3 regions of the Janthinobacterium sp. Mn2066 genome follow, and region 2 is predicted to be linked to each of the others. Evidence: predicted binding sites of a transcription regulator. Region 2 holds the regulator's gene; each other region holds the start of a gene.

Region 1 (9,728 bases), on a different contig from region 2:
TCGCCGCGCTGCCAGCGCCACAGTACCTGGTATAAAAAAGCCCAGCGGTCGATGGCGCTGTAGCAGGCGGCGCATTCCAGCAGCTCGACCAGCTGGCGCGGCAGGCGCAAGGCCGGTGCATCAGCTGGCGTTTCATCATTCGCCTCTTCCATCACTCCTGAAAACAGGTCGCCATCATTCACCAGCGATTGCCATTGCACCACTGCCGGTGGCACACCGCTGGCGATCAAGCCGCGCGCCGCCACGCGCCACTCATCAAACGATTGCACCCGGCGCACGACCATGTTCTTCACGCTGCCTGCAGTTCCGGCCACAGGTTCATCTGTTGCGGCGCGTCGGCCATGGCGCGCCGCAGCTGGTCGGAGGGGCAGGTGTCGCGCGAGGGAAAATAATCGGCCGTGATGATGAAGGGGGCTATTTTTTTCATGCTGCAGCGTAGCCGCGACAGGTCGGCATAACGCACCTGGCGCAAGCGCCGCAGGTCGACGATGCGCTGCGCATTGCGCAGGCCGATGCCGGGCACGCGGGCGATCATATGCGGTGCTGCGCGGTTCAGGTCCAGCGGAAAATGCTCGCGGTGCGCCAGCGCCCAGGCCAGTTTGGGATCGATGTCCAGCGCCAGGTTGCCGCCTTCTGCCGGCAGCAATTCGCTGGCTTGAAAACCATAACTGCGCAGCAGGAAATCGGCCTGATACAAGCGATGTTCGCGCAGCATGGGCGGTGGCGCCAGGGGCACGCTTTTCGGACTGTCCGGGATGGGGCTGAAGGCTGAGTAGTACACGCGTTTGAGCTTGTAGCTGCTGTACAACGTTTCAGCGGTGGACAGGATTTTCTGGTCGTCGCTGGCATCCGCTCCGACGATCATTTGCGTGCTCTGGCCGGCCGGTGCGAAGCGCGGCGACTTTGGTTCTGCGGCTTTTTCATCGAGCTTGCGGCGGATGGAACCCATCGCCAGCTTGATGGTATGCACGCTTTTTTCAGGCGCCAGCTTTTGCACGCTGTCCTGCGTGGGTAGCTCGATATTGACGCTGAGCCGGTCGGCATAGCGGCCCGCCTGGGCGATCAGGGCCGGGTCGGCGTCCGGTATGGTTTTAAGGTGGATATAGCCGCGGAACTGGTGCACTTCGCGCAGTTCGCGCGCCACCTGTACCAGCTGCTCCATGGTGTAGTCGGCCGACTGGATGATGCCGGAACTGAGGAACAGGCCATCGATGTAATTGCGCAGGTAAAAATCGGTGGTGAGCTTGACCACTTCGGCCACCGTGAAGCGGGCGCGCGGCACGTTCGAGGTGCGGCGGTTGACGCAGTACTGGCAATCGTACAGGCAGTAATTCGTCAGCAGTATCTTGAGCAGCGAGACGCAGCGGCCATCGGGCGTGTAGCTGTGGCAGATGCCCATGCCGGTGGTGGCGCCGAAGCCGTCCTTGCCAATGGAGTCGCGTTTGGGCGCGCCGCTGCTGGCGCAGGAAGCGTCGTACTTGGCCGCATCGGCCAGGATCTCCAGCTTGTCAGTCAATTCCATTATACGCTCATATACTGTGTTTTTATACAGTATATCAGCAAACCGGCGCGATGTACGCCATCACTGTGCCAGCGATGTTCCCGGCACCGCGTTAAGGATTGCCACCGCCGGTAGCAGCCTGGTTTGTCTCGTCAATTATTGGCAGTGGCGGCATTCAAGCTATCCACGATGCCTTCGAGCGAGGATTCGTCGTAACCGCGGTACACATTACGGATGCGGCCATCGCGGCCGATGATGAGCAAATGCGGTATGCCGTTGACGCCATACAGATCGGCGCTTTTCTTGCCCGGATCATAGGACATGTTCAGCGTCAGTTTGCTCAGCGCACGCCTGACTTTGCGGAAGACGGCGCGATCCTCTGTGTTGATGGCAACGACCTGTACATTGTCCGCCCCTGCCGTCTGCTGTATCCCCTCCAGGATGGGGAGTTCTTTCATACAATAAGGGCACCACGTGGCCCAGAACGACACCACCACCACCTTGCCCCGGTAGTCAGCGACAGATAATTCCTTGTCATCAATCGTTTTACCGAGATAATCGGGAGCCATGTCGCCTGCACCGGGCGCGGCATGGGCTGCATGAAAAGGGCTGGCAAGCAGCAACAGGATGGCAAACAGCCAGCGCGTAGTCATTATGTTCCAAGTGAATGATGGGGTAGCAGAGCATAGCAAGGATGATTGCCTGGAAATACACACATTGTCGCAATGATCATCCGTAGACCCATAGCCTTATCGATGTGGCATTCCCGTCAATCCGGTGCTGAATTTCGTTTTTCAGTCTGAGGCACGAATACACCTCGGTACGCTACTCGCTGCGGTATCTTTTGCTTGTCGAAAACGCGGAGCGGGGGGCACGGGAGTCGGGTACAGGTTGACCCACTCCTTGAATCCCTTTAACAGTAACTTAGTTATGCATATCTTTCACTATTTAATTTAACATCACTTAATGAGTTATAATTAATAATTTCATTGTATTTAATTTCAATGATAATGTAAATTTATAAATTTATATTCAATATGATTGTCTTTTGATTATAAATTATTTGTTAATTTTGTTAACGATAAAGGCATGGAATGATAATGAAAAGAATTATTTTATCCGTAGTAGCTACGCTATTTTTATGTGGCTCTGCATTTGCAGGTGGACCTAACTCTAATATAAAATATTATGGTTATGATTGGTTGGATTTTTACCAAGGTGGTAATCCACCTTATAGTGCAACGGATGCGTTAAATATAATATCCGGTACTGGATTTAGTACCACAAATCTGAATGTGGTACACACGATAGAAAATTTAAATTCTTCTGCGTGTATCGGAAATAAATGTGCTATTTCTATCAATGCTGGATCTGGTTCACCAGGCGGTTCTCCCATACTTGATATATGTCCCGGTGCAGTTAATAATACTCAATGCCAATCGATGGGATCTTGGTCAAATATTTGGAGGATAGCATTCAATATAGGAACTTCATCAAATATTCCATCAGCTATTTATTTTATTGATGAACCGTTTGGAAATCCTGCATTGCAATCAAACCAGACCTATGTACAGTATCAGTACGCAAGTTATGTATGTACGCTTCGACAGGCAATGAAGGCATATGGGCTTAATATGCCGATATATACAGTATTGTCTTATGGGCAATCAAAAGATGTAAATAATGTAAAAGAAGTACAAAACGGCGCTCCGATTTCTGCTTGTCCCACGACTGATAAGAGTAGTCCGGATTGGATCGGCATTGATAATTATAATTGGTCTGTAGCGGATATGTGGATATCGTATAACCGTGTTGCGCCAGCAAATAATCCAAATAGTCAGAAATGGGTATTGGTGCCACCATCAACGCCAATTGGTATGACAGATCAACAATTGCACGATCAGATTCAGTTATATTGGGATTTTATTAATAATTATAAAAACTCTCCTGTGATTTATGTTATGAACTGGAGATTTGATACTGCTGTTACCCTTAATCGTAATAATTATCCAAAATCGTCTGCACTGTTGTCATTTATGGCTAATACAATAACTTCACAATAAATATTGTCAAAGTAATCTAAATTTCCGCAACGAAAATGGATCGTTGCGGATCATGAAAAATAAAATAGTGCAGAGACATAGGCTTGTCATATGTGTACGAGGTAAGGTAGATATTTAAATTTATAATCAGGCAATATTATTTTATATTTAACATTTTTTCTTTATCTGTCAAATACTACGTTACATGACAAAACCATACCGGCGTAGTGTCAACTGCGATGTCGTCTGCGTCGCGGATAATATTGAGTGAAGCATTGCCGGTATGGCAGACCCATGCAACAACAGCAACGCTATATATCAGTGTATATTACGGTCCTGTTCTTCATCTAATAAGGGATACGACCATGCGCCTCAAGACTCTTGCTACCTTCCTCAGTGCCGCCCTGCTTGCTACTGCCGCCTCGTCGGCTTTTGCCGGTGAAGTGGTGGTGTCGGCTGCCGCCAGCCTGACGAATGCGTTCAAGGATGCTGCACAGAGTTATGAGGCGCAGTATCCGGGCAGTAAAGTGTCCCTGAACTTTGCCGCGTCGGGCGTGCTGCTGCAGCAGATCGTCAAGGGTGCGCCGGTCGATGTGTTTGCCTCGGCCGACCAGGAAACCATGGATGCGGCGCAAAAGCAGGGCCTGGTGCTGGCGGCCGACCGTCACGATTTCGTCGGCAACAGCCTGGTGCTGATCGTGCCGCACGATAGCAAGCTCGATATCAAGCGCCTGGATGACCTGGCGCAAAAAAGCGTGACGCGCGTGGCGATTGCCAACCCGGCCAGCGTGCCCGTGGGCCGCTATTCGGAAGGCGCTTTGAAAAAAGTGAACCTGTGGGACAGCGTGCAACCGAAGGCCATCAGCACGCTGAATGTGCGCCAGTCGCTGGACTATGTGGCGCGTGGCGAAGTCGATGCCGGCTTTGTGTATGGCACCGATGCCGCCATCGTGAAAGACAAGGTCAAGGTGGTGCTGGAAATCCCGCTCGATACGCCCGTAACCTACCCTATCGCTACCATCAAGGGCAGCGCCAACGCGGCCGAAGCCAAGCGTTTTGTCAGCTATCTGCAAACGGCGCAAGCACAAGCCATCCTGGCAAAATACGGTTTCAAGAAACCATAATTTTTTACTGAAGTAGCACTGCATGGATATCGCCTGGACCGCGCTGGCCCTGTCGCTGAAGGTGGCGGCGTGGGCCACGGCGCTGAATTTATTGCTGGGCATCGGCACCGGCTATCTGCTGGCGCGCGCCCGCTTCCCGGGGCGCGATTTGCTCGACGCCCTGCTGACCCTGCCGATGGTGATGCCGCCCACGGTGCTGGGCTACTATCTGCTGGTGCTGCTGGGCCGGCGCGGCACCCTGGGCATCTGGCTGCAGGAACACTTCGGCATCAACCTGATCTTCACCTGGCAGGGCGCCGTGATCGCTTCCACGGTGGTGGCGTTTCCGCTCGTCTTCAAGCCGGCGCGCGCTGCGTTTGAAGCGGTCGATGGGCAGCTGGAACAGGCGGCCCGCGTGCTGGGCATCTCTGAAATGGGCATCTTTTTCCGCGTGACCTTGCCGCTGGCGTGGCGCGGTATCCTGGCGGGTGTGCTGCTCGGTTTCGTGCGCGCTCTTGGTGAATTCGGCGCCACCCTGATGGTCGCTGGCAGCATCCCGGGCAAGACGCAAACCCTGTCGGTGGCCGTGTATGAAGCGGTGCAGGCGGGCCAGGATGATGCCGCCAACATGCTGGTGCTGATCACGTCTGCCGTCTGCATCGTGGTGCTGCTGGCCGCTGGCCGATTGGCGCCGGGGCGCATCGTTCACAAATAAAGCCTATGCAACTCGACCTCGACATCCGCGCAACCCTGCGCTCCGGCAAACGCAGTTTTAATTTGCACGTGCAATGCACCTCCAGTAGCCAGCGCATCGCCGTGTTCGGCCCGTCCGGCGCCGGCAAGAGCATGACCTTGAAGGCGATCGCCGGCTTGTTTACGCCCAGCGAAGGCCATATCCGCCTGAATGGCCGCACCCTGTTCGATTCCGCCGCCGGCATCAACCTGGCGCCGCAGCAGCGCAACGTGGCGTACCTGTTCCAGGACTACGCGCTGTTTCCCCACCTGACGGTGCGCCAGAACGTGGGTTTTGGCCTGCGCCGGGGCTGGTTCAATCCGCGTGCGCGCACCAAACTGGAAAAAGTCGACCAGTGGCTCGACGCGTTTCATTTGCAGGAACTGGCGCACCAGTATCCCGATGAGTTGTCTGGCGGCCAGCGCCAAAGGGTGGCGCTGGCGCGGGCATTGGTATCCGATCCGGCCGCCCTGCTGCTCGATGAACCGTTTGCCGCCCTCGACCCTGCCCTGCGTGTCAAAATGCGCCTGGAGCTGAGCCAGTGGCAGCAGCGCCTGGAAGTGCCGATCATCCTGATCACCCACGATCCGGAAGACGCACGCATCCTGGGCGAACATGTGCTTTACCTGCGCGACGGCCAGATCGATAGTGCAGAGAATAAGGCGGCCTAATTGGATAATGTAGCGGATAAAACAGCAGGAATCGGCCTGCAAGGCTCGGTATGGATGACGGTGGGCGGCGAAAACCTGGGTGGCACGGGCCGCGTGGAACTGCTGGGCGCCATCGCCGAACATGGCTCGATCACGCAGGCCGCCAAGGCCGTCAAGATGAGCTACAAGGCGGCCTGGGACGCGATCGACGCCATGAACAACCTGGCCGGCGAACCGCTGGTCGAGCGCCTGACGGGCGGCAAGGGCGGCGGCGGCACGCGTTTGACGCCGCGCGGGCGCCAGCTGGTCGACAATTTCCGTATCATCGAACGCGAGCATGCACGCTATCTGCGCCAGCTGGGCAGCCAGGCGGAAGGCATCGCCGACGATCTTTTACTCATACGGAGAATGGCCATGAAAACTACCGCGCGCAATCAATTCCTGGGCAAGGTTGCCCAGCTCAAGACGGGCGCCGTCAACGATGAAGTCGTGCTGGAACTGCCGGGCGGCCAACACATCGTCGCCATCGTCACGCGCGACAGCAGCGAAAGCCTGGGCCTGGCCGTGGGCGTGGAAGCGTTCGCGCTGATCAAGGCGTCCTCGGTGATCCTGGTGGCCGACAGCGAAGGCGCCCGCTTCTCGGCCCGCAACCAGCTGACGGGCAGCGTGACCCGCGTGCAGACGGGCGCCGTGAATACGGAAGTAGTGCTGGACCTGCCCGGCGGCGGCACCATCGCCGCGATTGTCACCAATCAAAGCAGCAGCGACCTGGGGATTACCGAAGGCGGCAAGCTGACGGCGATCTTTAAAGCGTCGAGCGTGATTTTGGGCGTACCTGCCTAAGCCCAGTCTTCATCCTGCAGCCGCGCCAGCCACGCGCGCGCGGCTGCCAGTACCTGCTCCAGCTCTTCCCGTACTTTTGCCAGCAGCGCCGGCACCTCATCCAGGCGTTCCGTATGGATCGCTTCTTCGGCGGCAAACGCAGCCTGGATCAAACGCTTGGTGCCCAGGGTGCCGACGGAGCCGCGCAAGCCGTGCAGGATGCGCGCGGCGTCGCCGTGGCGGTTTTCCTGCAAGGCTGTCTCGGCTTCGCGCACGGGCGTCATGCCCTTGTTCAGCGCATCTTCCACCATGCGCCGCAAGACGCCCCTGCCCTTGGCGTCGTGCCCCATCACGCGCATCAGGGGGGCCATGGAAAATACGTCTTCATCCACCGGCGCCGCCGCGGTTTTTTCCAGAACGGGCGCATGGGGACGTGCCGGCAGGTGGCGGGTGATCACTTCCATCATTTCTTCCACCACCACCGGCTTGGCGATGAAGTCGGTGATACCGGCCGTCATGCAGCGTTCGCGCTCGGAGGCCAGCACGCCCGCCGTCATGGCGATCACGGGCAAGGTCAAACGCAGCTCCGTGCGGATGATGTGGGTGGCGCTGAAGCCGTCCATGACGGGCATTTGCATGTCCATCAGCACGATGTCATAGCGCAGTGCTTCTGCGCGCAGCCGTTCCACCGCCTGCAAGCCATCGGCCACCACGTCCAGGGTGGCGCCCATGTGTTCCAGGATGCCGCGTGCCACGGCCTGGTTCAAATGATTGTCTTCGACCAGCAAAAAGTGCATGCCGGCCAGCGCCGTGCCTGCGGGCTGTGCATGCAGTCGCGCTTCGCCGTCATTGTCCTTGGCGCTCAGGGCCTGGTGCAGGGCGTCGAACAGGCTCGAGCCCGTGATCGGCTTCATCAGCACCACGTCCGCTTCGGCCGCGCTGGAGATTTCTTCCAGGTGGTTGCGGGCAAAGGCATTGACCATCACCACGATGGGCTGGCGCTGGCCCGTCGCCGCCTCGCGGATGGCCTTGGCCGTGGCCAGGCCGTCCATCACCGGCATATGCCAGTCGGCCAGCACCACATCGTACGGTTCTTGTTGGGCCAGCCGTTCGCGGTATAGCGCGATGGCGGCGAAACCGGAATCGACCTGGTCGGCATTCCAGCCCCAGGCCTCGATCAGCTTGACGATCAGCTCGCGGCTGGTGCGGTTGTCGTCGGCCACCAGCAGGCGCAGCTGCCCCAGCGCCGGCGTGCGCCGTTCGGCCTCGGGCTGGGCCAGCACGTCGAAGGGCACGCTGAACCAGAAGCGGCTGCCCTTGCCTTCGCTGCTGGTAACGGCAATTTCACCGCCCATCATGTGGATCAGGTGCTTGCTGATGGCCAGCCCCAGGCCCGTGCCGCCGAAGCGCCGGGTGATGCTCTGGTCGCCCTGCGAGAAAGCGGTAAACAACTGTTCCTGCTGCTGGGCCGTCATGCCGATGCCCGTGTCGCGCACTTCGAAGCGCAGCCATGAACGGTTTTGCTGGCCCGGTTCGTCCTGCGCCAGGCTGACGGCCACCACCACTTCGCCGCTTTCCGTAAATTTGATGGCGTTGCCCGCCAGGTTGACGAGGATTTGCTGCAGCCGCTGGGCGTCGCCCACCAGGCGGCGCGGCACGTCCGGTTCGACGGCGATCGCCAGTTCCAGCTCCTTTTCGCCGGCATTCATGGTCATGGTGGTGGCCAGGGTATTCATCAGCTCATCGAGGTCGAATTCGATCGGCGACAAGTCCATGCGGCGCGCCTCGATCTTCGAGAAATCGAGCACGTCGTTCAGGATGCCCAGCAGCGACTGGCCCGCCACGCGCACCATGGTCAGGTATTTGCGCTGTTCCGTGTCGAGCCGGGTATTGCCCAGCAAATACACCATGCCCAGCACGGCATTCAGGGGCGTGCGGATTTCATGGCTCATATTGGCCACGAAATCGCTCTTCGCGCGGTTGGCCGCTTCGGCCCGGTCGCGCTCCTGTTCCAGCTCGCCGGCGCGCACCTCGACTTCCTGCTGCAGCCGTTCGCGCTCGCTCATCAAGCCATTGAAGGCGTCGGTCAGTTCGCCGATTTCGTCGCGCTGCTGCACCGGGATGGGCGTAAAGCGGCTGCCGCTGACGCGCAGGGCCAGCAAGGTGTCGCGCAGGCGCACCAGCGGCGACAGCAAACGCACGGTTACCCAGCCCAGCACCAGGGCGGCCAGCAGCGAGGCGAAGATACTCCACAGCACCAGCCGGTACAGCACGCCGTCGAACGGTTCGAAGGCGTCATCGACGGGCAAGGAGGCAGCCAGCAGCCAGTTGACCGATTTCAGGCGCTGGAAACTGTTGACGGCCGTCACGCCCTGGCTATTGGTGCTGATCATGCTGCCCTCGCCGTCCTGCTTGAGCAATTGCGTGGTGGCCAGATTGGCGTTTGGCGAACGGGGCTGCAGCAGGCGGCTGGTGTCCGGGTGCAGCACATACAGGGGCACGGGGTCGCGCGTGAGGACAAAATAATAGCCATTCTTGCCGACCTTGGCCTGGCGCAGATGGCCCAGCAGATTGTCCTTGTACAGGCGCAAGACGCCGATCACGATGCCCACTACCTCGCCCTGGCCATCGAGCACGGGAGCGACCATTTGCACGATGGGCAGGTGGCTGGTCTTGCCCAGCATGGGCTCGGTGATCATGGCGCGGCGCGTGCGCATCACCGTCTTGAAGTAGTCGCGGTCGGTCACATCGATGCCATTGCGCGCTGGAACCTGGGGCACGTCGGCCACCACCTTGCCCTGCTTGTCCAGCACCAGCACATCGTCAAACAGGGCCAGCACGGCCCGTTGTTCATAGTAGGTGCGCAACTGGCCGGCG
Region 2 (9,728 bases):
GAACGCATCGGCAGCGCCGCTTTTATTGCCGCCGCACAAGCAGCAGGCGCCGATGGCGCCATCGTGGTCGATTATCCCCCCGAAGAATGCGAGGAATTCGCTAGCGCCATGCGGGCAGCGGGCCTGGACCTGATCTTCCTGCTGGCGCCGACCTCGACCGAGGAACGGATACAGCAAGTGGCCAAGGTTGGCGGCGGCTTCAGCTATTACGTATCGCTGAAAGGCGTCACGGGTGCAGGTAACATTGATACGGAACAGGTAGCCGAACGTCTCGCAGCCATCCGCCAGCATGTAAAATTACCTATTGGCGTGGGTTTCGGCATCCGCGATGCGGCAACCGCCCAGGCCGTTGCCAAGGTGGCCGATGCGGTCGTGATCGGCAGCCGCATCATCCAGGAAATCGAAAATGCCCCGGCGGGCGGCGCGGCGGACGCCGTGCGCAGCTTTACGGCAGGCATACGCGCAGCGCTGGACGCCTGAGCAATCTTGTATTTTAGGCACTCCTGTGCGGCGGCAAAGTTCGACAGCCCGGCGATAAACGGCTACACTTCGGCCACTGATTTGTAAGCAATAGATAAAATTCGGGGCGGCGCCCTCTGTGTTTGCCGCCCTTTTACCGTCTGCCGGGGACATTGACCGATGTCCCGCTTATGGCCCAAGGAGAAAATATGAGTTGGTTGGAAAAACTGCTGCCACCGCGCATACAGCGCTCTGACGCTGCCGCGCGCAAAACCATGCCGGAAGGCTTGTGGGTCAAGTGCCCATCGTGCGAAGCCGTGCTGTACCGCACCGATCTGGAATCGAACCTGCACGTCTGTCCAAAATGCGACCACCACATGCGTATCCGCGCGCGTGAACGCCTGGACAGCCTGCTCGACGCGGGCGGCCGTTATGAAATTGGCCAGGAAATCCTGCCAGTCGATACCTTGAAGTTCAAAGACAGCAAGAAATACCCGGATCGCCTGAAATCGGCCATGGAAGCCACCGGTGAAACGGATGCGATGGTCGTCATGGGCGGCGCCATCATGAGCTTGCCAGTGGTGGTGGCGTGCTTCGAATTCGAATTCATGGGCGGCTCCATGGGCTCCGTGGTCGGCGAGCGCTTCGTGCGCGGCGCGCAGATCGCGCTGGAACAGAAAGTGCCATTCATTTGCATCACCGCCACCGGTGGCGCGCGCATGCAGGAAGGCTTGCTGTCGCTGATGCAGATGGCCAAGACTACGGCCATGCTGACCAAGTTGTCGGAAAAGAAATTGCCATTCATCAGCGTGCTGACCGACCCGACCATGGGCGGCGTGTCCGCCTCGTTCGCCTTCATGGGCGACGTGGTGATCGCTGAACCGAAAGCGCTGATCGGCTTTGCCGGCCCGCGCGTGATTGAAAACACCGTGCGTGAAAAATTGCCGGAAGGCTTCCAGCGTTCCGAGTTCCTCGTCACCAAGGGGGCGGTGGACATGATCGTCGACCGCCGCAAGATGCGCGAAGAAATCGCCCGTCTGCTGGCCCTGTTGCAAAACCAGGCTGCCGAGGTTCTGGCTTAAAGCGGTTTCATTCCTTTAAGCAACTCTTAATTTGTTGATCGCCACGTCGCGGCGCGCTAGCGGATACACTATCTGTTTGCGCGCCGCGCGCCATTTCACCGTCCCTTATCTCCTATGCAAAACCTCCCTACGACCTTGCCGGCATGGTTGACCATGCTGGAAACCCGTCATTCCGAAACCGTGATCAACATGGGCCTGGAACGCGTGCTGGAAATCAAGCAGCGCCTGGCGCTGGCGTTTTCCTGCCCCGTCATCATGGTGGCCGGCACCAATGGCAAGGGTTCCACCTGCGCCATGCTCGAATCGGTCTTGCTGCGCGCCGGCTACAAGGTCGGCCTGTACATCAAGCCGCACTTTCTCGATTTCAACGAGCGGGCCCGCATCGGTGGCGAAATGGCCAGCGATGAACAATTGATCGCCAGCTTCAATGCCGTCGAAGCGGTGCGCGGCGATATTCCGCTGACGTATTTTGAATTCACCACCCTGGCCATCATGCATCTGCTGGCGGGCGCCGGGCAAGACGTGGTGATCCTGGAAGTGGGCCTGGGCGGCCGCCTGGATGCGGTCAACATCGTCGATGCCGACGTGTCCATCGTGACCAGCGTCGATATCGACCACACGGAATTCCTGGGCGACACGCGCGAAGCGATCGGCTTTGAAAAGGCCGGTATTTTCCGTCCGGGCAAGGCTGCCATCTGCAGCGACCCCGTGCCGCCGCAGTCGCTGATCGACCATGCCGAGGCGATCGGCGCCGACCTGTGGCTGATGGGCCGCGACTTCAACTATGCGGGCGACAAGCAGCAGTGGAATTATGGCGGCCGCGAACAGCGCCGCAATTCGCTGGCTTACCCAAGCTTGCGCGGCGCCAACCAGATCCTCAATGCCTGTGCCGTGCTGGCCGCGCTGGAAGTGTTGAAATTGCAATTACCGGTCGGCGCGCAGGAAGTGCGCACGGGCCTGGTGACGGTGGAACTGCCAGGCCGCTTCCAGGTCTTGCCGGGCCGCCCCAGCGTGATCCTCGACGTGGCGCACAACCCGCACGCCGCTTCCGCACTGAACCAGAACCTGGGCAATATGGGTTTCCACCCGTACACCTATGCGGTTTTCGGTTCCATGCATGACAAGGATATCGATGGCGTACTGGCTGCCATGTCGGAACATGTCGATCACTGGTGCCTGACGGGCCTGCCTTCGCCGCGCGCAGCCACGGCTTCGGAACTGGCAGCCAAGGTGCAGATCTTGCTGGAAGATAAACCTGATAGCAGCGAGCATACCGTGTCTATTTTTGATGAACCTGCACAAGCTTTTGCAAATGCAATGAGTCGGGCCGGTGAGAATGATAGAATTGTGGTCTTTGGATCTTTCCTCACCGTTGCCGGTGTGATGAAGGCCCGGAAATCCTCACTACACTGACACACACTCGACTGAAAATCACGCATGGGCTTGTTCTCGAAACTATTTAAAAACAAGCAAGAATCCTCTGGCGAAGACAGCGGCTTTTATGTCCCTGGCGAAGCCCAGGCGACTAACCGCAAGCGCGCCGCCAACACTTCGGGTGGCGGCGGTTCGCGCCGTGGCGGCAAGGAAGCGCCGGACCCGGCCTTGCCAGAGAAAAAACGCGCGCGCCGCCGCCTGATCGGCGCCGTCGCCCTGGCCTTGGGGGTGGCCATCGGCCTGCCGATGCTGCTCGACTCGGAGTCGAAGGCGCCCGTCAACGATATCGCCATCGAGATTCCGTCGAAAGATAAACCGGCGGCAGCGCCTGCACCCTTGCCAGCGCAGCCAGCCCAGGCGGCCGCTAACGACCAGGGCCTGGACCAGTCCGAAGAAATCGTCGATACGCCAGCGCCGGCCAGGGCCAAGCCTGCTGCGCCGGTCCCGGCGCCGGCACCGGCACCCGTGCTGGCTGCTGCCGCACCAGCCAAGCCGGAGTATCTGGAGCCGAGGATAGAGGCCAAGCCGGAACCGAAGCCGGAGCCCAAGCCTGTCAAGCTTGAGCCGAAGCCGGAACCGAAGCCAGAGCCCAAGCACGAAAAACCCGAACCCAAGCCGGAATCGAGGCCCGAGCCGAAGCCCGAGCCGAAAGTGGAAAAACCAGCCAAGCCGGCCCAGTCCAGCGACGATGCGGCGCGCGCGCTGGCGATCCTGGAAGGCAAGCCGGTCAGCCAGGCCGCCAAGCCGCAGGACAAGCCGCACGACGCTGCTGGCGGCAAGTTCGTGGTGCAGGTTGCCGCGCTGGCCACGCAAGACAAGGTCAACGAATTGCAGGATAAATTGCGCGACGCGGGCATCAGTTCCTATACGCAAAAAGTGTCCAGCGCGTCCGGCGAGCGCATCCGCGTGCGCGTAGGGCCATCGGGCAGCCGCGAAGACGCGGAAAAGACACTGGCCAGGCTGCAAAAGCTGGGCCTGGGCGGCAGCGTGGTAGCGCAGTGATCCCTGTGGCCTGCGTGACATTACAACAAGGTTGAGCGCGCGTGACGATCTTCGATTACCTGGTGCTGTTCGTGCTGGTGACCTCGGTGCTGATCAGCACCATGCGCGGCCTGGTCAAGGAAATGCTGTCGCTGGTCAGCTGGGTGGTGGCATTCGTGATTGCCAACGCCTATGGCGCGACCCTGGCGAAATTCCTGCCGGAAGCCGTGCCAGGCGAAGCCATCCGCTTGCTGCTGGCCTTCGTGGTGCTGTTTATCGGCGTGCGCATCCTGATGGGATTGCTGGGCATGACGGTCGACGCGCTGGTCAAGGTGACGGGCCTGAGCCTGGCCGACCGCACCCTGGGCAGCCTGTTCGGCGTGGCGCGCGGCCTTGTGATTGTGCTGACCGTCGTCATCTTGTGCGGCATGACCTCCATTCCCCAGCAGCCGTTCTGGAAAAACGCGCTGCTCAGCCCGCTCGCCGAACAGGGCGCGCGCTCCGTCAAGCCTTATCTGCCTGTCGCGTATGCGCAGCATGTGAAATTTTGAAATTTTTTTAAAATCAGTAGCACAGTTTAGGAGCACACCATGTGTGGCATCGTCGGCGTCGTTTCCCATCAACCTGTCAATCAATTGCTCTATGACGCATTGTTGCTTCTGCAACATCGCGGCCAGGACGCGGCAGGGATTGCGACCAATCACAGCAGTATGTTTTCCATGCACAAAGCCAATGGCCTCGTGCGTGATGTCTTCCGCACGCGCAACATGCGTTCGCTGCAAGGCAATTCCGGCATCGGCCACTGTCGTTACCCGACGGCCGGTTCGTCGAGCGAAGAGGAAGCACAGCCGTTTTACGTGAATGCGCCGTTCGGCATCACCCTGGCGCACAATGGCAACCTGACCAACTGGGAACAGTTGAAACAGGAGATGTTCAAGAACGACCGCCGCCACATCAATACCGATTCCGATTCGGAAGTGCTGCTGAACGTGCTGGCGCATGAAATCCAGAAGGCCACCACCGGCCTGATGCTGGACCCGGAAGCCATCTTCAAGGCGGTGACCGTGTTGAACCGCCGCGTCAAGGGCGGCTACGCTGCCGTGGCGCAAATCGCCGGCGTGGGCTTGCTGGCCTTCCGCGATCCGCATGGCATCCGTCCCTTGTGCCTGGGCATCAATGAAACGGAGCAGGGCATCGAATACCTGATCGCCTCCGAATCCGTGGCGCTGGAAGGCATGGGCTTCCGCTTCGTGCGCGATATCGCCCCGGGCGAAGCCGTGTTTATCGATGCAGACAAGCAATTGCATAGCGCCCAGTGCGCCGACAATGCCAGCCTGAACCCTTGCGTGTTCGAATTCGTCTACCTGGCCCGTCCCGATTCCGTGATCGACGGCGCTTCCGTGTACGCCACGCGCCTGAAAATGGGCGAATACCTGGCTGAAAAGATCCGCCGCGAATTGCCGGAGGGCGGCATCGACGTGGTCATGCCGATTCCCGACTCGTCGCGTCCGGCCGCCATCCAGTTGGCCCTGGCGCTGAACATCGAATACCGCGAAGGCTTCATCAAGAACCGCTACATTGGCCGTACCTTCATCATGCCGGGCCAGGCAGCGCGCAAGAAATCCGTGCGCCAGAAGCTCAACGCGATTCCGTCCGAATTCAAGGATAAGGTCGTGCTGCTGGTCGATGATTCCATCGTGCGCGGCACCACCAGCCGTGAAATCGTGCAGATGGCGCGTGAGGCGGGCGCCAAAAAGGTCATCTTTGCCTCGGCCGCGCCCCCGGTGATCTTCCCGAACGTGTACGGCATCGACATGCCGACCCGCGACGAGCTGATCGCCTATGGCCGCACGACGGAAGAAGTCTGCCGCGAAATCACGGCCGACTACCTGGTCTACCAGGATATCGATGCATTGAAGCAAGCGATTGCCGACGTGAATCCGGCCCTGACCAACTTTGAAGCGTCGTGCTTCGATGGCGTCTACGTGACGGGCGACGTGTCGCAGGAATACCTGGACCGCCTGGAATACGCGCGCCACCATCCGAAGGCGGCCGCGCCCGAAGACACCCCGCGTTCCCAGCTGAACCTGAACCTGGCGACGACGGAAGCGTAATATTCTGCCCGGCCTGCGCGCCGGGCTTTTTTTCGGGGTCAGACCCGCCGGGTCTGACCCCAGCATTTGCTTTAGGGTTAAGTAGCAAGCGTATCTGGAACTTTCATCATGACAACAAAAAAAACATACGGCTTCACCACCACCATCTTGCATAACGACCGCCGCAAGGGCATCGAACATGGTTCCCTGCACAAGCCCGTGCATACCTCGGTTGCCTTCGGTTACAGCGATGCGCGCCAGCTGGCGTCCGTGTTCCAGGGCAAGGAGCCAGGCTTCCGTTATGGCCGCCAGGGCAATCCCACCGTCTCTGCGCTGGAAGACAAGGTCAACAACATGGAAGATGGCCTGGCGACCCTGTGTTTCGCCACCGGCATGGGCGCCATCGGCGCCATCGTGCAATCGTTGCTGCGCGCGGGTGACCAGGTGGTGTCGTCGGCCTTTTTGTTTGGGAATACCAACAGCCTGTGGCAAACCGTCACGGGGCAGGGCATAGACGTCGCCTTTGTCGATGCTACCGATGTGGCCAACGTGGCGGCGGCGATCACGCCCGCCACGCGCATCGTGTTTGTGGAAACCATCGCCAATCCGCGCACGCAGATCGCCGACCTGAAAAAAATTGGCGACCTGTGCCGTGAAAAGGGTATTTTGTACGTGGTCGATAACACCATGACCACGCCCTACCTGTTCCGCCCGAAAGCAGTCGGTGCGGGGCTGGTGGTCAATGCACTGACCAAGTCGATCGGCGGCCACGGCAACGCATTGGGCGGCAGCCTGACCGATACCGGCGTGTTCGACTGGACCCAGTACCCGAATATTTTCGAGAATTACAAAAAAGCGGCGCCAGCCCAGTGGGGCATCGCGCAAATCCGCGCCAAGGCCCTGCGCGACTTCGGCGCTTCGCTGGGACCGGAAGCGGCGCACCACATCTCCGTGGGCGCAGAAACCATGGCCTTGCGCATGGACCGCACCTGCTCCAACGCGCTGGCCTTGGCGACCATGCTGGCGGCCGATCCGCGCGTGGCGGCCGTGCATTACCCTGGCCTGGCGGGCCATCCACAGCATGGCATCGCCAGCGAGCTGTTCCGCAGCTATGGTTCGCTGTTCAGTTTTGAACTGAAAGACGGCATCGATTGCTTCGATTTCCTCAATCGTTTGAATCTGGCGATTCCCGCCAGCAACCTGGGCGACACGCGCACCCTGGTGATCCCCGTCGCCCACACGATTTTTTATGAAATGGGCGCCGAGCGCCGCGCCAGCATGGGCATCGCCGAATCGTTGATCCGTGTTTCAGTTGGTATTGAAGACGAGGCGGACTTGCTGGAAGACTTCCGTCAGGCGCTGGACGTATAAAACGTCCGGGCAATAAAAAAGGGCCGCAACAGCCATGTTGCGGCCCTTTTTTGCTCGCGATATGGCAACGTTGCCGCGCCTTCAGAAACCGTAGCGAGCAAGCCCGATATCGGGTTGAGTAGCGCAGCCATACATTCGGTATGGCGAGCAACGGATGCCCGAGAGTGGGCTGCGCAGTGGGTTTATGAAGGTGTGCCCAATCAGTGCCAGCTGCGCATCAGTCCGACTGCGAGACCTTCCAGGGCAAACTCATCTTCCGGCGAGACGGTAATCACCTTGAAGTCCGGGTTTTCCGGGAACAGTTCGATCATGGCGCCAGTCTTCTTGTAGCGCTTGACGGTGACTTCGTCGCCGATGCGGGCCACCACGATCTGGCCATTCTTGGCACTGTCGATCTTTTTGACGGCCAGCAAGTCGCCATCCATGATGCCGGCGTCGCGCATGGACCAGCCGCGCACTTTCAGCAGGAAGTCGGGTTTGGCCGAGAACAGGGCCGGGTCGACGTTGTAGCTCGCTTCCAGGTTTTCTTCTGCCAGGATGGGCGAGCCGGCCGCCACCCGGCCGATCAGCGGCAGGGACATCAGCAGCGCGGCCGGTACCTTGGCCGGCAGCGGTTCGGCTGCGGCGGCGCCGATCAGGCGGATGCCGCGCGACGTGCCGGGCGAAATTTCGATGGCGCCCTTGCGTGCCAGCGCCTGTAAATGCTCTTCGGCCGCATTGGCCGATTTGAAACCCAATTCGGTGGCGATCTCGGCGCGGGTCGGTGGGAAGCCCGTGTTTTCAATCGCGTCCTTGATCAGGTTCAGGATTTGTTCTTGTCGTGCTGTCAGCTTGATCATGGGGTTGGGGGCATCGTGAAATGCTGTCTATATGAACAGTCTGTATTTTTGTACAGTATCGCCGACTATGCAAGTCTATTTCAGGCTTTTTGACGGATTTTCCAGGAAAACTGTCGGCGCGGCAGTGTTGGCGGGCGCGAAACAGGGAATGGTTGAATAGTTTGCCAAGAGCGGTTATAATCTTCGGCTGACCTTCCCACACTCGTCTTGACGCCGAGGTGGGCGATTATCAATCCGACCTGAAGGAGTTTGCATGCGTCATTATGAAATAGTCTTTATCGTCCATCCGGACCAAAGCGAGCAAGTGCCCGCGATGATCGAACGCTACAAAGCCAGCGTAACCACCCGCGGCGGTTCGGTACACCGCGTGGAAGATTGGGGCCGCCGTCAAATGGCTTACTCGATCCAGAAACTGCCTAAAGCACACTACATCTGCCTGAACATCGAATGCGACAACGAGACCCTGGTCGAGTTGGAAACAGCATTCAAATTCAATGATGCCGTGTTGCGTCACCTGACCGTTAAAATGAAGAAAGCTGAAACAGCTCCTTCGCCGATGATGAAATCGGTACAACGTGAAGACGCGGCCAAAAGCCACCGCACCGAAGCACCAGCAGCTGCTCCAGCCGTCGCCGCTTAATTCTTGACAGGACCTGCGCTGAACCAGCTACAAGTTACCGCCATCATTGCCGAGCGCGAAACATTGCGCTACACCCCGGCAGGCGTGCCGATTGTGAATGCAGTATTGCAACACAGTTCGCAGCAAATGGAGGCCGGTATTGCCCGTTTGACCGAGTTTGAACTTGCCGCGCTTGCCGCTGGCGAAATTTCAGGCCGCTTCAGTCAGGCAAGCTTGGGCGGTGTGTATCAGTTCACAGGTTTTCTGGCCAGAAAAAGCCGCAACAGCAAGAGTTTGGTGTTTCACATCATTGATTTTAGTGCAGTCACAGTGACTAGCGCATTTTTAGATACAGGAGCCTGACATGGCATTCGGTAAAAAGTTCGACAAAAATAAGCTCAAGCTTAAAGAAAAACGCAAACAGCAAAACCCATTGTTCAAACGTAAGAAGTTCTGCCGCTTCACCGCAGCACACGTTGAACAAGTCGACTACAAAGACGTCGATACGCTGAAAGATTTCGTCCAGGAAAATGGCAAGATCATGCCAGCACGCCTGACCGGTACCAAAGCGCACTACCAGCGCCAAGTTGACACCGCAATCAAGCGCGCACGCTTCCTCGCGCTGCTGCCATACACCGATCTGCACCACGCTTAATCGGTCAGATATCCCTGGAGAAGAACTATGCAAATCATTCTGTTAGAAAAAGTTGTTAACGTCGGTAACCTCGGCGAAGTCGTCAAAGTTAAAGACGGTTACGCACGTAACTTCCTGATCCCACAACGCCTGGCACGTCGTGCTACGGCTACCGCTGTGGCTGAATTCGAAGTCAAGCGCGCTGAACTGGAAAAA
Region 3 (9,728 bases), on a different contig from region 2:
AAAGTGAAAAAGGTGCGCAAGGCATTTGACTTCGACAAATATTGCTCTATAATCTTGGTCTCTTGCAGCGACAAACCTTCATCGGTGTGCAGTTGCAGGATAGCGGTACAGGGTTGATGTGCAGTATGGAACGAAAGTTCATCTGGCGCAAAACTCTTCAAGTCGCTATAATAGCAGAGTTGCCGTAATATGTAGTTGCAGCATCAGTGCCCACGTGGCGGAATTGGTAGACGCGCATGGTTCAGGTCCATGTGCCTTTGGGTGTGGGGGTTCGAGTCCCTCCGTGGGCACCATTATCGAATTCGCAAAAAAGCCGCAAACTTTCACGAGTTTGCGGCTTTTTTCATTCTCACTCCCTCCTCTCGCACTATTGCGTGCCGGCTTCGTCCAGCAGCCACTCCCTGAAGGCCGCCATTTCCGGGCGGCTTTCCATGCCTGGCCTGCAAACGATGTAGTACGCAAAATCGTAGCCTTGCGCCTCGCAAAATGGCCGCACGATCCTCCCTGCCAGCAAATCATCGGCCACCAGGGAACTGCGTCCCTGCGCCCGCCGCCAAAACGGATGCCGAGATCGACCCGGCCAGTGTCGAAATTGACCAGGCGCCCATCTGTTTCCAGCACGATATCGATCCCGGGATGGCGCCCCTGGAAACGCTCCAGCCGCTTCAGCAGCCACTTGTCCGCAAAAGCGGGCGGCACCGTGACCGTCAGCGACGCTCTTGAATTGCCAGTTTTAAAGTGCCTCAAGCGATGCACGGCAATGCCGTCAACCCCGGCCCGGTCAGCACCGGCTTCCATGGCAAGCTGGGCCTGCCGGAGGCACAACTGAGCGCGGCCGCGGCCGGTATCGAAGCGCACGTACCGCTGCGGCGCTTCGGCAACGCCTGCGAAGTCGCCAAGGCAGCGCTATTCCTGACCAGTGACGATTCATCCCATATGACGGGCGCCGAGCTGGTGGTCGACGGCGGACTGACGCAGATCTAATGCGCAGGGGTGGCGCGCACAGTCCCCAAAGCCGAAAAACCGTTAAAACCCTGCCATAAAAATGGGCAAACCGGCTTTTTTCAGCTGAAAACGGACTTTCTTGAAGAAAATATCCAAATCCTCATTGACCGAATGCCCGCCACCCCTTATGATTTTGTCCTCGCTGCAGAACACGCAGCGTAAAGCAAGAAGCAGCAAACAGTAGCAAGCAGTAACAATGCCCACGTGGCGGAATTGGTAGACGCGCATGGTTCAGGTCCATGTGCCTTCGGGTGTGGGGGTTCGAGTCCCTCCGTGGGCACCACTACCAGCGACGAGTTGTTGATCGTTGTAGTCCGCAGTAATTGTAGTAAGCAGTAAACCAGTAGTAACAATGCCCACGTGGCGGAATTGGTAGACGCGCATGGTTCAGGTCCATGTGCCTTCGGGTGTGGGGGTTCGAGTCCCTCCGTGGGCACCACTACCAGCAACGGATTGTTGATCGTTGTAGTCCGCAGTAACAGTATGTAGTAACAGCAGTACCGCAATAAAAATAGCAGCATCAATGCCCACGTGGCGGAATTGGTAGACGCGCATGGTTCAGGTCCATGTGCCTTTGGGTGTGGGGGTTCGAGTCCCTCCGTGGGCACCATTACCGAATTCGCAAAAAAGCCGCAAACTTTCACGAGTTTGCGGCTTTTTTCATTCTTGCTGCAAATAGCGATGGCGCCGTAGCGCCACCCTCACCTCTTGCCTTACTTGGCCAATGCCGCCTTGACCGCTTCGGCCAGGGTCCGCGTCGGACGTTTGATCAGTGCGCTCAATTGCTTGCCATGCTCTTCCAGAGCGCCCTTGGCCGCGCCTGCATCGGAGTCCGACAGCAGATCGGCGAAACCTTCTGGCACGCCCACGCCAACCAGCGCCGCCTTGAAGTCCGCCTGCGGCAAATCCTTATACACGATGGCCTTGCCCGACTGGCGCGCCACTTCGGCTGCATATTCACTCAGGGTAAAACCGCTGTCGCCCGCCAGCTCATACACGGCGTGCGGCGCATCGGCGGTCAGCACGGCAGCAGCGGCCGCCGCATAATCGTCGCGCGCAGCCGACGAAAAACGTCCTTGCTGGGCCGCGCCCAGCACTACGCCATGCTCCAGCACGGGCGCCAGGTGTTCCACATGGTTTTCCAGGTACCAGCCGTTGCGCAAGATACTCGATGGCAAGCCCGAGGCACGAATGGCTTTTTCAGTCGCGACATGTTCGGTTGCCAGGCCCAGTGGCGTGCTGTCCGCGCGCAGCAAGCTGGTGTAGGCCAGCAGGCTGACGCCGGCGCCCTTGGCCGCATCGATCACGTTCTGGTGCTGCGTGGCGCGCTGGCCGACTTCGCTCGATGAAATCAGGAGGATTTTGGTGGCGCCCTGGAAGGCGGCGTCCAGGCTGGCGCCATCGTTGTAATCGGCCTGGCGCACTTGCACGCCTTGCGCAGCCAGGCTGGCAGCCTTGGCCGGATTGCGCACGGCGGCGATGATATTGCCTGCAGGTACGGTTTTCAGCAGGTTGGCGATGACGAGCTGGCCCAGGTTGCCTGTGGCGCCGGTAATGACGATCATGATTTTTCCTTTGAAGGTGGGTGATGTGGATCTATAATAAGGCTATTACTTTCGAATTGTAAGTACGTACCTTTTTGTAAGTATGAAGATAACCGTATAAAGACAGACGCCCCAAGGAACCCTATCATGGACATCGATACACCCGGCGCCAGCCTGCGCGCCGCCCTGACCCGCCAAACCCAGGGCGCGCAATTGATGGCGGCCGCCTGCCCTTCCCGCGCCGTGCTCAGCCATCTGACCAGCCGCTGGGCGGTGCTGGTGCAAGTACTGCTGCTGAGCGGCACCCGCCGTTTCAGCGAATTGCGCCGCGAAGTGGGCGGCGTCAGTGAAAAAATGCTGGCGCAGACGCTGGACGCCCTGGTCAGCGACGGTTTCGTGCTGCGCCAGGCGTATCTGGTGATCCCGCCGAAAGTCGAATACAGCCTGACGCCGCTGGGACGCGAAGCGGCCGAACGGCTGGCGGTGCTGGTCGACTGGATAGAGGATAATTACCCACGCATCGAACAGGCCCGGGCAGAGGTCCAGGCTGCTGGCGACCTGCCCAAGGTTGCTTGAACGTATTACTTGTAATCAATAATAGCCACACTCATCACTTACTTTTCCTTACCTTGCTGTAATATCAGCTCCACGGTTTCACAGTTTTACCATCAGTAGCGGATCTGCAGACAGGCATAAGGGGTGCAATGCCATGAATCAGTTGATTTCCTCTCTCACTGACCGGGCCAAGGTGCTGCTGGTCAGCAATGCGACGAATGATGTGCGCGAACTGCTGTACATGCTGGACCGGCATAACCTGGGCACGGGCGTGGCTGGCGATATCGATGAGGGCGTGCAACTGGCTGCCGGCGGCACCGACCTGATTTTGCTCGACACGGCGCTGGCCGGCACGAATATCGGCGCCACCTGCATGCGCTTGCGCAATGCCGGCGGACGCCATGGCGTGCCCTTGCTGCTGATGTCGGCCACGCCTAGTGCCGATGAGCAAGGCCGCAGCGTGGGCGCCGGCGCCAGCGACTACATCAAGATGCCCTTCGATGCGCGCGACGTGGCGGAAAAAATCCTCATGGAACTGGCGCTGTATAAAGCCGAGGCAGCAGATGCGCAGGCAGAGACCTCCTTCGCCGCCGATATCGCGCCGCCACGGCCCCTGCATCCGCAAACGCTGGAAGTCAATTACCACTCCATCCTGGCCGGCTCGCCCGACGCCGTGCTGCTGTTCGACATCGACAACGACGTGCTGATCGACGCCAACCATCTGGCCGAAGAGCTGTTCGGCCTGCCGCAGGCAGCGCTGCTGCAGGGTGGCCTGCGACCGCTGTTTCCCGATACACAGGCCGATGGCCTGCCGTCGATGCAATTGCTGCAAGAAAAGATCGACGCCACCCTGCAGGGCCGGATTGCGGCTTTCCGCGCCATCTGCCGCCATCGCGACCAGCACCCGATCGCCTGCGAAATCCGCCTGATGCGCCTGGCCGTGCCGGGCCGCCAGCTGGTGCATGCACGCGTGATCGACTTAACCGAACGCAACCTGGCCGAAGCCTTGCGCGCGGGACAGAATGCACTGCTGGAAATGGTCGCCAAGGGCGCGCCACTGATTCCCACCCTGGACCGCCTGCTGCTGCTGATCGAAGGCCAGTCGCGCGGCGTGTATTGTTCCATCATGCTGCTCGACGACGATGGGCTGCACATGCACAGCGCGTCCGGCCCCAGCTTGCCGCCCGACTACATGGCCTTGCTGGAAGGCGCGGAAATCGGCCCCGGCGTGGGCTCCTGCGGCACCGCCATGTTCCGTCGCGAATCCGTGGTCGTCAGCGACATCATGCACGATCCGCTATGGGCGCCCTACCGCGAACTGGCGGCGCAATTCGGCCTGCGCGCCTGCTGGTCGCGCCCCATCTTCAGCCAGGATGGAATCGTGCTGGGCTCGTTCGCCATGTATTACCGCGAAGTGCGCAGCCCGAACGCGCAAGACCTGAGCCTGATCGACGCGGCGACCGACATGGCCGGCATCGCGATCAGCCGCATGCGCCATGAACGCGAACTGCAGCGCCACCGCACCCACCTGGAAGACCTGGTGGCCGAGCGCACGGCCGCCCTCACGCTGGCCAATCAACAGTCGGAGCAAGCCAACCGCGAACTGGCGGCCGCACTGGAAAACCTGTCCATCACGCAAGCCGAACTGGTACGCCGCGACAAGCTGGCCGCGCTGGGCGCGCTAGTGGCCGGCATCGCGCATGAACTCAATACGCCGATCGGCAACAGCCTGGTAGTGGCCACCACCATGGCCGAAAACACGCGCGCCATCCAGGCCGGCCTGCAGGACGGCTTGCGCAGATCGGAGCTGGACACCTACCTGGGGCAGGCCAGCGAGGCGGACGCCATCATGCTGCGCAACCTGCAGCGGGCGGCCGACCTGGTCTCGGGCTTCAAGCAGATCGCCGTGGACCGCACCCGCTCGCAACGGCGCCAGTTTCCGCTGCGCCAGTTCATCGCCGAACAGGTCGTGCCCATGTCGGCGCAACTGAAAGAGGCCGGCGTCAGCCTGCTCCAGGATGTGCCGGACGACTTGGCCATGGACAGTTATCCGGGCCCCCTGGGGCAGGTGCTGGCCAATCTGCTGGAAAACTGTTTGCGCCATGCATTCGACGGCCGCCACGGCGGCGCTGAAAACAGCATCGGGATCGCTGCCCGCGCCAGCGGCGATGGGCAGACGATCACCATCTCGGTATCCGACAATGGCGCGGGCATCAGCAGCCACGACCTGCCGCATATCTACGACCCCTTCTTCACCACCAAACTCGGTTCCGGCAACTCGGGCCTGGGCTTGCACGTGGCGCACAACATCGTCACCGGCGTGCTGGGCGGACATATCGACGCTACCAGCGATGCCGGCGGCGGCGCCACCTTCACCCTGCAGCTGCCCGCCGTGGCGCCCCAGCCGGCCGACTCCTGAACGCGGGTAGCGCTACAATATGCGCACGCATTCCTGGAGGATTCCGCACATGATGAAATACTGTATCGCCATCGCCCTGCTGGCCGCCTGCGCCAGCGCCCCGGCCGAACCGGCCCCCTGGTACAAATGGCGCAGCAAGGTCGACGGCACCCTGTCGTGCGCCCAGTCCACCCTGGGATTTGGCTGGGAACTGGCTTCCGGCCCCTACAAAGATAGCCGTTGCGAAAAACCGGCGCCTGTTAAATAATGGGGGCATAACAACACGGGGCAACCGGCTTGACCTTAAGCGCTGGCGGCTGGTAATGCGGCAGCGTCGAACAAGTATGAAAGATAACAAGTATCTATTCAAACCGAGGAGACCACATGTTTACCAATCCCGAACAATTCGCCACGGCCACCAAGGCCCTGTTTGAATTCCAGCTGATGACCTTCAATACCCTGACCACCAAGGCGGTGCAAGGCGTGGAACAGGTACTGGCGCTGAACATGGCCACCGCCAAATCCGGCATCGAAGACGGCATCGCGGCCGGCAAGGAAATCAGCCAGGCCAAGGACCCGAAAGCGGCCGTGGCAGCCGCTGCCGCCCAGTTGCAACCAGGCGTGGCGGGCGCGAAAGCCTACAAGCAGCAGCTCGACGATATCATCAAGGAAATCCATACGGAATTCACCACCGCCGCCGAAGCCCACGTGGCTGAAGCGAAAAGCAATTTGAGCGCGCTGATCTACGACGTGACGAAAAACGTGCCGCCCGGCTCGGAAAACGCCGTCGCCATCGTCAAGGCCGCCATCGACAACGCCTTTCTCGGCTACGAGCAAGTGACCAAGGCCACCAGACAAGCCGTCAAAACGGTGGAAGAACAAATCGCCCGCGCCTCGGCGCAGGTGGCGCAGGCGTCGGAAAAAGCGACAGAGGCAAAACCGGCTGCGAAGCCCAAGGCTGCCAAGAAATAGTTACCCAAAAAAATCCGGGGTCAGTCCCTTCGGGATCGGAATATGTTTCACTGGAACATATCCCCCCGCCGGGTCTGACCCCAGTTTCTTGCCAGCGGTCTAAATCAAGCTCACCATCATTTCACCGGCCGTATCTTGTAAACACACCGTCTCCCCCCATCGAGCACATGCTCGCTGCGCTCCACCGTACAACCCTCCCCCAGCACCCGCTGGAAAATCGCCAGTTCCGAACGGCAGAAATTCTGGCAGGCGGTGGCCGCCGCGCAGATCGGGCAATGGTTTTCCACCAGGAGCATGCTGCCGTCATCCTGCACTTCCGCATTGGCCATATAGCCTTCCCCATCACGGACCAGGGCCAGTGCATTGACGCGCCGCAATAAGTCGCTGTCGCCATCGACCAGCTTGCGGTAAGCCGCTTCGCTGCTCTGTTCACGGGCGGCGATCAGCTTGTCGAGACCCGCCTCGCCAAACAGCGTTTTCACTTGCGCGATCAATTCCAGCGTCAGGTCGGCATGGCGGTCGGGAAAACGCGCATGGCCCGCCTCGCTCAATTGCCAGCGCCGCGACGGCCGGCCCACCTTGTCGGCCACGTCCTCATAATTCAGCAAGCCCTTCTCTTGCGCCGCCTCCAGCTGGCGCCGCACGCCCATCGAGGTGATGTCGAGCAGGGCCGCCAGTTGCTGCGCCGTTTGCGGGCCGCGCATCTTCAGCAGGAACAAGGTGTGTTCAAAGGTATTCATGCAGCGGCCCCGGTGGCAACGGGATCGCTGGCCGCCAGCTCGCGGCGCCAGGCGTTCAGGCGCCAGGCTGCCCAGGCGCCGCTGCAGGCGCCAGCGACCAGGATCAGGCGCGTATCGATCAATATCAGTACGGACCCCGTTAGCGCCACCACGATATTGGCGATGCAAAAGGTAGTGGCCAGCAAGCCCATCACGGCGCCCTGCCCGTGCGCGCTGAAGCGCTCGGCGCACCAGCCCTGGATCACCGTGTTGTACAAGGCATTCGGGATGCCGAACAGCACGATGGCAGCGATGCCCACCCAGATATTACCCACCGCCAAGGTCCCCACCGCCAGGGCCACGCCGCAGGCATACCAGCTGGCGCGCAGCAGCGGTGGCAGCTTGTTCGGCCCGCCCGTCAGCAGCGAAGTGATGGTCATCGTGCCGCACAGGCCCACATTCACCCAGGAAATCGCCTGCGCATTGTAGCCGGCCATTTCAACCAGCCACAGCGGATAGAACTCGTAAAAACTGGCCACGCCGCAGGTCAGCGCCAGCTGCACGATGAACAGGGTGCGCAATTGCTCGTGACGCAGCAGGTTCAAGGAATGGCGGTCGCGCGCTACCTGCCACCACGAGGTGGTCAGCAGCGATGGCGCTTCACGCGGCAGGGCGATGGCCACCAGCGGCACCACCAGCAGCAAGGCGATCGCCGCAATCCAGAATGGCACGGTGATGCCCCAGGCCAGGGTGGCCCCCGCCAGGATCGGCCCCAGCAGCCAGCCCAGGTAAAACGCCCCGTTCAGCCAGGACATGGCGCGCAAGCGCAAGGAACCCTGCAACTGGTCGGCCAGCATGGCGCGCGCCACGGAGCTGTTACCTTCCAACAAGCCAGTGATAAAGCGGGCGACGATAAACAGCGGGTACGACTGGATCAGCAGCGCCCAGGCCGTAATCGCATGGCCGAGCGCGGCGCCCAGCGCCGTATACATCAGCAACGGGCGGCGGCCATAGCGGTCGGACAGCGGGCCCAGCACGGCGGAACCGATCAGCAGGCCCAGCGGATTGATGGTCAGCGCCAGGCCGAACAGCAATTTGGACGGCAAGCCCAGGAAGTGGTTGAAATTATTTGCCGCTTCGGCCGCGAATAGCGGTGGCAAGATCGGGTAAGGCAGGGAGGCGCCGATGGTGGAAAGCAGCCCCAGCAAACAGGCGGCGGTGATCAGGACGATATTTTTCATGCAGCCTCGGTGTAGGTCTTGATAATGTGTGTATGGAAAAACTATACGCTCGAGCACGATATAAGTAAACTAAAATGTTTATTTATGTGTGCAGACAGGTCAGAAAGAGGAAATCGCTGGGCAAGCAGCGGGCGAAGGTTTAAACTGTATATAAACACAGTAAAATCTTTATCCATTCAGAGTTGCCCTATCGTCACCATGTTGAGAGTTCTGGAAAATCCCCTGTACTATCTGGACAATTTCCAGGGCGTGCTGAACTGGATCAGCGAACGCTACGCCGATTTGCTGAGCCCTGAAGAAACGCGCTTCATTCGCCAGTTCGCATTATTGCCGCTGGCTTCGCGCGCGCTGTTCGTGCGGCTGGTGATGCGCAAGGGCTGTTTGTTCCGCGCAAGCAAGCTCAACTACGAGGAAATTGGCGACACGCGCGCCGCCGCTCTGCCCTTGCTGGCGCTGCAATGGGTGGAACCGGACCCCGCCATTTCGCTCGATGCCTTGTTCGAACTGCTGCTGAAAGCCGAAATCAGCCAGGCATTCCAGCTTGCCGCTCCCTTGAAAGCGGCGCGCAAGGCGGAGCAGCTGGCAGCGCTGCGCGAGCAATATCCGCAGGAGCAAGCCTTCTCGGCCTGGCATCCTACCTCCGATGACGTGCTGTACCGCATCAACAATCAAGACCTGTGCGACCGGCTACGCCTGATTTATTTTGGCAACTACCACCAGGACTGGTCGGAATTCGTGTTGTCCGACCTGGGCGTGTACCACTACGAAAAGGTGGAATTTTCCAGCCAGTCGCGCGGTTTCGGCACGCGCCAGGATATCGAGCACTACGAAGTGCTGCACCAGTGCCGCGAGCGTTTCAACGAGGGCGAAGAAGCCGTCGACGTGTTGCAGCAGCTGGCGTCGCTGGCAAAGCGCGATGCACACAATTCCTGGCTGGCCAGCCGCCGCGAAAAACTGCAATTCCAGATCGGCCAGCACCTGGAAAAATGCCAGGACTGGATCACCGCCTACCGCGCCTACGCCGATTGCCGTTATCCCGGCGCCCGCGCCCGCGCCATCCGCGTGCTGGAAAAAGATGCGCAGCCACAAGCAGCGTATGACAGGCTGACGATAGCATTGCAAGCGCCGGAAAGCGAGGCGGAACGCCAGTTGCTGCTGCGCATGGCGCCCCGTTTGCGGCGCACCCTGGGCCAGCCGAAGCAGCCAGCCGTAGCGGCCGCGCAAGCGGTGCGCATCGACTTGCTGCTGCCGCCGCCCCAGCAAGCGTGTTATGTGGAAGCCGTGGTGCAGCAGC

The links. The regulator LexA, encoded in region 2, represses DNA repair genes until DNA is damaged. The targets are predictions, from matches to a motif close to ACTGTATNNNNATACAGT.
Region 1: a site for LexA is predicted at 1,536-1,553, ahead of ACL9RI_RS26735 (putative DNA modification/repair radical SAM protein). Genes of this name have one in related genera too.
Region 3: a site for LexA is predicted at 8,578-8,595, ahead of ACL9RI_RS05365 (VRR-NUC domain-containing protein). Genes of this name have one in related genera too.

The regions. Positions count from the first base shown of each region.
Region 1 covers NZ_JBMOUF010000019.1:65,411-75,138, reverse strand. The annotation lists gene ACL9RI_RS26740 (UdgX family uracil-DNA binding protein) at 1-284, opposite strand, end outside; gene ACL9RI_RS26735 (putative DNA modification/repair radical SAM protein) at 290-1,522, opposite strand; gene ACL9RI_RS26730 (TlpA family protein disulfide reductase) at 1,654-2,154, opposite strand; gene ACL9RI_RS26725 (hypothetical protein) at 2,602-3,564, shown strand; gene modA (molybdate ABC transporter substrate-binding protein) at 3,909-4,667, shown strand; gene modB (molybdate ABC transporter permease subunit) at 4,690-5,361, shown strand; gene ACL9RI_RS26710 (sulfate/molybdate ABC transporter ATP-binding protein) at 5,367-6,050, shown strand; gene ACL9RI_RS26705 (TOBE domain-containing protein) at 6,105-6,872, shown strand; gene ACL9RI_RS26700 (response regulator) at 6,869-9,728, opposite strand, start outside.
Region 2 covers NZ_JBMOUF010000015.1:111,843-121,570, forward strand. The annotation lists gene trpA (tryptophan synthase subunit alpha) at 1-480, shown strand, start outside; gene accD (acetyl-CoA carboxylase, carboxyltransferase subunit beta) at 669-1,541, shown strand; gene folC (bifunctional tetrahydrofolate synthase/dihydrofolate synthase) at 1,656-2,954, shown strand; gene ACL9RI_RS24895 (SPOR domain-containing protein) at 2,979-3,977, shown strand; gene ACL9RI_RS24900 (CvpA family protein) at 4,019-4,507, shown strand; gene purF (amidophosphoribosyltransferase) at 4,547-6,070, shown strand; gene ACL9RI_RS24910 (cystathionine gamma-synthase family protein) at 6,179-7,420, shown strand; gene lexA (transcriptional repressor LexA) at 7,621-8,259, opposite strand; gene rpsF (30S ribosomal protein S6) at 8,513-8,899, shown strand; gene priB (primosomal replication protein N) at 8,918-9,241, shown strand; gene rpsR (30S ribosomal protein S18) at 9,243-9,533, shown strand; gene rplI (50S ribosomal protein L9) at 9,561-9,728, shown strand, end outside.
Region 3 covers NZ_JBMOUF010000002.1:460,736-470,463, reverse strand. The annotation lists tRNA gene ACL9RI_RS05440 (tRNA-Leu) at 209-293, shown strand; gene ACL9RI_RS05435 (hypothetical protein) at 368-526, opposite strand; partial or broken gene ACL9RI_RS05430 (LysR substrate-binding domain-containing protein) at 553-798, opposite strand; gene ACL9RI_RS05425 (SDR family oxidoreductase) at 751-984, shown strand; gene ACL9RI_RS05420 (hypothetical protein) at 1,027-1,233, opposite strand; tRNA gene ACL9RI_RS05415 (tRNA-Leu) at 1,204-1,288, shown strand; tRNA gene ACL9RI_RS05410 (tRNA-Leu) at 1,360-1,444, shown strand; tRNA gene ACL9RI_RS05405 (tRNA-Leu) at 1,531-1,615, shown strand; gene ACL9RI_RS05400 (NmrA family NAD(P)-binding protein) at 1,719-2,570, opposite strand; gene ACL9RI_RS05395 (winged helix-turn-helix transcriptional regulator) at 2,697-3,125, shown strand; gene ACL9RI_RS05390 (ATP-binding protein) at 3,259-5,523, shown strand; gene ACL9RI_RS05385 (hypothetical protein) at 5,573-5,770, shown strand; gene phaP (TIGR01841 family phasin) at 5,887-6,474, shown strand; gene ACL9RI_RS05375 (helix-turn-helix transcriptional regulator) at 6,591-7,214, opposite strand; gene ACL9RI_RS05370 (MFS transporter) at 7,211-8,434, opposite strand; gene ACL9RI_RS05365 (VRR-NUC domain-containing protein) at 8,633-9,728, shown strand, end outside.